DNA from 2 places in the Mucilaginibacter sp. FW306-07-L genome. Region 1 is predicted to be linked to the other one. Evidence: riboswitches for the same ligand, from Rfam matches in the RefSeq annotation. Region 1 holds a riboswitch; the other holds the start of a gene.
What was found. A riboswitch is a leader RNA that binds a small molecule or an ion and turns the genes downstream of it on or off. The one in region 1 is predicted to bind cobalamin.

Region 1 (3,141 bases):
CTACTTTTACTTCTTCAAAAAGTAAATTATGCTATGGAGCAATTGGATGAGATCGATCTGAGGTTATTAAAAATACTGGCGAATGACTCTAGTCATACGATCAAGGAGTTAGCAACAAAGGTAAATCTAACGCCATCGCCCGTAGTGCAACGTGTAAAACGTCTTGAATCCAGCGGGTATATCAAAAAATACATCGCCCTGCTGGACCCCGAAAAGTTCAACCAGGGTTTTATCGTTTTCTGCAATATCAGGTTGAAGCAACATGACCGCAAGGTCGGCCATAGCTTTGTACAAGATATTTTAAAGATTGACGAAGTTGTGGAATGTTATAATATCTCCGGTGATTACGATTTCTTTCTGAAAGTGTTCGCCCGGGACATGAAGCACTACCAGGATTTTGTGTTCAATAAATTAGGTTCGGTAGAAAGCATTGGCAGCACGCACAGTACTTTCGTGATGGCCGAGATCAAAAACACGCACAATATCAGTTTTTAATATCGCCGGAAATTAGGGTTGACGGCAACAATTTTTTCTTCGCCCCAATCCATCAACGCCCGGTACAAAACGGTTATGCTGAACGGATTACCCAGACAGCCTACTAAGGCGACCGTTAATTCGTTTAATTGAAATACAGGTATCTTTGCCGACTGATTACCGCCGAATAATTGCCTGGCGGCTTTTTTTAGCGGAAGTATATCACTAAAGTAAAATTGCCCGGGTTCAATGCCGGCGATCTTTAAATCACCGATCAGGCATAGATATTCAAACTGGATCTGTCTTTTGAAGCCGGTATGCTCATTCATGGATATATATAGCTTATCAAAAGCCTTGGTCGGCTGGCCCTGACTCTGAACTGCAGTACTCTGAAACAATTTTTCATGGCTTCCTGCGGCTTTGATCCAGCTAATATGCCCTTTGGCATCTTCACCCATTGCTTTGGCACGATGCTGATCAAAAGCCCGGTATTTATGTACCGCGCTTAAGCTACCTGCGTTTTTCAATTCTCGCTGGTTAACTGTAAGCCATCTTCCAAAAGCATCGGCATCAGCGCTGGCTTTTTCCCAACTCCAGGATCGATGAATAGCGTCCAATAAACCAGACCGGCCGATATAACAATAAAGAAATAACAGCCAGCAAGCTTCATCCGTTGCTGATCGCTGCTGGTAATTTAAAATTTCAGCCAGTATAGGATCATCAGTAAGTTCTCCTATACGCTGTGAAGCTTCTGCCGCATCCGCTAACAGATCAACAAATTTTTGCAGGCCACCACGATTTGAAAGGCCTGACAAAGGGCGCCATAAGCGATGAAACTCAGCCAGCCGCCTTTCAACATAAGGCACTCTAACTGAGCAATCCTGATCAACTGCCATAATAATTCTCACCGAGGCTGATCTTCTCCCGGCCATTCTCCATACGCCACTTATTGGTATCGCGCAGTGAATAAGCGCAGCCGCAATATTCCTGCATATAAAAGCCCTCGTCTTTGCTGATCTCTAACATACGTGATGAACCGCCCTTTTTGCGCCAGTTATAGGTCCAGTAGGTCAGGCCGTTATAATGGCTGGCCGCTCTTAGACCGCTATCATTGATCTGTTCCATGTTTTTCCAGCGGGAGATACCTAAAGCGCTCGAAATGGTGTCAAAGCCATGCTCATGGGCGTATAACGCTGTCCGTTCAAAGCGCATATCAAAACACATCGTGCAACGGACGCCGCGTTCCGGTTCCAGTTCCATTCCTTTAGCCCGTTCGAACCAATTGTCCACATCATAATCGGCATCGATAAAAGGGATGCCATGCTTCTCTGCAAAGCGGATATTTTCTTCCTTACGCAGTTCGTATTCCTTTTTGGGGTGGATATTGGGGTTGTAGAAGAAAACGCTGAACTCGATACCTGAGGCCATTATGGCTTCCATCACTTCGCCCGAGCAGGGCGCACAGCAGGAATGCAGCAATAGTTTTTTACCTGCGTTTGGTAATATTAAATTTTCTCTCATAACATCATAACAGCAGTTTGTATAACAAGATGACCAGCCAGAGTATTTTACTACAAAGCGGCAGGCAACCTGATCTATATGCTTAAAATGCGTTTAAAGAAAATATTATGTACATGCACAACCACCACTTAACTGATAAAATGAGCAGTGTTATACCAGTACAGACTTTTGCCTTTGACGCGAAAGCATTGTCATCCGAAACAGGCAGGTATCCTGACTTATAACATTTTTGCCATCCTTCTCATCCATTTAAAAGTTGGATAATGAACATTAATGACAAAGCCTATAGTTACTTACAGTTGCGCGACAGTCCATGAACTTCCCATGGTTCCCTTTTAACTCACGTTCAAGTGAGACCTATATCGTCTGATAGATCAGAAGATCTTCGCTGCAAAGATAAGAATATCTTTTTTCTCTTAAATTCAATCAAGTTGGACTCAAGATTCTTATGTCAACACGATAAAAAAATCACAATTACATTTAAACCATTTTTATATTTTCCGCTCAGAAAATAAAGACCGTTACCTTATGATCCACTTATCTGCGAAAATTTTCGCCATATACATCGTGTTGTCGATCTCGCTACACGCACACGCCCAAAATTTTAACATTTATAAAGAGGTGAATATCTTTGGAGATACCACTAAAATTTTCAAAGACGACTATGGGAAGGTCATTTATAAGATCACAAATTCTAAAGATATTTTTGGTAACAGAAATACCAAGATAGTTGATCAGGACGGCCGGGAGGTCAAGTCGATAAAAAGATCGACTGATATATTTGGAAATCATCGTTCCGATATTAGTGTGAATGGTGAATCCGCTTTTACTGTAAGGAACTCAACGGATATTTTTGGTAACAAAAGCAAGTCAATCTACGGAAAGAACGGCGAAGAACTTGGCTCCGTAAAAAGATCTACAGATATTTTTGGGAACAGGTCAATTGCGATCACCCAAGACCACCGCACCACTACCGTTAAAAACTCAACTGATATTTTTGGAAATGAAAGCAGGACGGCAACCGGTAATGATGGCATGGTGATCGCAACACTCAAGAATTCCACAGATATTCTTGGTAATAAATACCAAACATTGACCGATGGTACTGGTCAGACCATTGCCACTATTAAATTGTCCAAAGATATA
Region 2 (3,141 bases), on a different contig from region 1:
TTACCCTCTGCCAAACAGGCAAGTACAGCCTGATCGATTGCCAGGTATATACCGAACACCTGGAAAGCATGGGTGCGGTAATGATCAGTCGTGATGATTATATGGCGGCACTGCGGCAATAATCTGTTACCTTCGCGTTTATACATGCAAAGCATCAACACACCAGAGCGTATAATTTTAGGTATTGACCCCGGTACCGCCGTAATGGGTTACGGCCTGGTAAAGCAAACCGGCTCAAAGCTGGAGCTCATTAGCCTGGGTGTGGTAAAAATGGGTAGCCTGGACGACCACATGCTGAAGTTGCAACGCATCTTTGAAAAAACGGTAGCCCTTATTGATAATTATCACCCCGATTGCCTGGCCATTGAGGCGCCCTTTTATGGCAAAAATATCCAGGTAATGCTTAAACTGGGCCGGGCGCAGGGCATGGCTATGGCCGCCGCCTTATCGCGCAATGTGGATATTACCGAATACGCTCCGCGTAAAATTAAACAATCCATAACCGGCAACGGCAATGCCACCAAAGAGCAGGTTGCCGGCATGATACAGCGCTTGCTGAACTTTACAGAAACACCTGATTTTCTGGATGCTACCGATGGATTGGCTGTGGCCGTATGCCATGCCTTTCAGCGTAATATTGGCGGTGGCGGCAAATCATCATCAGGTTCAAAAAAATCATATTCAGGTTGGGATACCTTTGTTAAGGATAATACAGCGCGCGTATCAGGCGTTGGTAAAAAAAAGTAGATCGGTGTTTATAACTTACCCTTGATGTTAAAAACTATCACTACCTCCGTCCATCTATCATCGCCTATCTTTGAAGACACAAGATAGTTCTTTGTATGTACTGTAAAGGTTGCCGGTTTTTAGGCCGGTGTTAAAAGGGAACCATGTTAAACTCATGGGCTGACGTTGCAACTGTAGTATTTTGGATATTAGAGGGTTGCATATAGTGAATAAGTGGTATTCATCACTTATCATTAACGATTTCCGTTTGACTAAAATAGAGCCAGATACCTCCCTTACAGCTTGACAAAACTTTCACGTAATAAGGTTTTGCCAGAAGAAGTAGCCTGCCTGCTTGCGCCATGTTGCGCCAGCCTGTTGTGCCTTCGTCTTTTGACAGTTCCTGAATTGCAATAACATAAAATATTAACTGACGAGGCGCTTATGAAACAGGAAAACGACGAAGTATTGCTACGAGAGAACAAAGACCGCTTTGTAATTCTCCCCATAAATTATCCCCAGATATGGGAAATGTATAAAAAGCATGAAGCCAGCTTTTGGACAGCCGAAGAAATTGACCTTAGCGATGACCTGAAACACTGGGAAACGCTTAACGCCGGCGAAAAGCATTTCATATCGCACATACTGGCGTTTTTTGCCGCCAGCGATGGTATTGTTAATGAAAACCTGGCCGTAAACTTTATGAGCGAAGTTCAGGTGCCCGAAGCACGTTGCTTTTATGGTTTCCAGATCATGATGGAGAACATCCACTCCGAAACTTACGCGCTGTTAATTGATACTTACGTAAAGGATCCTATTGAAAAAGATCGTCTTTTTCATGCTATTGATACCGTACCATGTGTTGGTAAAAAAGCGGCATGGGCACTTAAATGGATCGAGAACGGAACTTTCGCGGAACGCCTTGTGGCCTTTGCCGCGGTTGAAGGTATCTTTTTTTCAGGTAGCTTTTGCTCACTGTTCTGGCTTAAAAAACGCGGCCTGATGCCGGGCTTAACGTTCAGTAACGAGCTGATCTCTCGTGATGAAGGTATGCACTGCGAATTTGCCTGCTTGCTATACAGCATGCTGAGCAACAAATTGAGCAAAGAGGCCGTTACCGAAATAATTATTGACGCGGTAGAAATTGAAAAGGAGTTTGTAAGCGAAGCCTTACCGGTAAACCTGATCGGTATGAACGCCAAGCTGATGAGCCAGTACATAGAGTTTGTGGCCGACAGATGGCTGCAGGAGTTGGGTTATGATAAGCACTATAACGCCACCAACCCGTTTGATTTTATGGAGATGATAAGCCTGCAAGGCAAAACCAACTTTTTTGAAAAGCGCGTAGGCGACTACCAAAAAAGCGGCGTACTGAATGCCGTGCCTGATAGCAAATCATTCTCGCTGGATGAGGACTTCTAACAGGCCCGCCCAGCCTCCCCTAAAGGGGAGGAGCAAAAAAGACAATTAACTATAATAAAATACACTCACTTAGAAATTCCCCCTTTAGGGGGTTAGGGGGCACGCAGTATGTTTGTAATAAAAAGAGATGGCCGCAGAGAGTCGGTAAAATTTGATAAGATAACAGCACGTATCGAGAAGTTGTGCTACGGTTTTAACCTGGTTGACCCGATCGACGTTGCTAAAAAGGTAATTGAGGGTTTGTATGATGGCGTAACCACGTCGGAGCTGGATAACCTGGCTGCCGAAACTGCCGCGTCATTAACTACCAAACACCCGGATTATGCTTTGCTGGCATCGCGTATAGCGGTATCAAACCTGCACAAAAACACGGTAAAATCATTCAGCGAAACCATGCGTATGCTGTATGAGTACGTGGATAGCAAAAACGGTAAAAACGCTTCGCTGATCGCGGAAGATGTTTGGGAAGTGATCAGAGATAATGCTGAAGTACTGGACAGCACTATTATTTACGACCGCGATTTCGGGTTCGATTACTTCGGCTTTAAAACGCTTGAGAAATCATACCTGTTAAAAATCGATGGTAAGATAGTGGAACGCCCGCAGCACCTGTTTATGCGTGTATCGGTAGGTATTCACAAAAGCGATATCGACAGTGTTATAAAAACTTATAACCTGATGAGCGAGCGTTGGTTCACCCACGCTACACCTACACTGTTTAACGCGGGTACGCCTAAACCACAAATGTCATCATGCTTTTTGCTGACCATGAAGGATGACAGCATTGACGGTATTTATGATACGTTGAAACAAACCGCCAAAATTTCGCAAAGCGCGGGTGGTATCGGTTTGAGCATTCATAATGTACGTGCAACCGGTTCATATATCAGCGGTACTAATGGTACCAGCAACGGTATTATCCCGATGCTGAGGGTGTTTAATGATACCGCCCGTTATGTAGACCAGGGTGGCGGTAAACGTAAAGGCGCCTTC

Region 2: another riboswitch for cobalamin. It lies ahead of AC3WJC_RS14530 (ribonucleoside-diphosphate reductase small subunit); the one in region 1 lies ahead of AC3WJC_RS04685 (epoxyqueuosine reductase QueH).

What each region holds. Positions count from the first base shown of each region.
Region 1 covers NZ_JBYSXI010000001.1:1,017,801-1,020,941, forward strand. Annotated here, with positions in the region: gene AC3WJC_RS04675 (Lrp/AsnC family transcriptional regulator) at 34-495, shown strand; gene AC3WJC_RS04680 (alpha-glutamyl/putrescinyl thymine pyrophosphorylase clade 3 protein) at 492-1,370, opposite strand; gene AC3WJC_RS04685 (epoxyqueuosine reductase QueH) at 1,360-1,995, opposite strand; cobalamin riboswitch at 2,182-2,371, opposite strand; gene AC3WJC_RS04690 (hypothetical protein) at 2,524-3,141, shown strand, end outside.
Region 2 covers NZ_JBYSXI010000002.1:987,785-990,925, reverse strand. Annotated here, with positions in the region: gene aat (leucyl/phenylalanyl-tRNA--protein transferase) at 1-122, shown strand, start outside; gene ruvC (crossover junction endodeoxyribonuclease RuvC) at 145-747, shown strand; cobalamin riboswitch at 836-1,039, shown strand; gene AC3WJC_RS14530 (ribonucleoside-diphosphate reductase small subunit) at 1,171-2,148, shown strand; gene AC3WJC_RS14525 (ribonucleoside-diphosphate reductase subunit alpha) at 2,257-3,141, shown strand, end outside.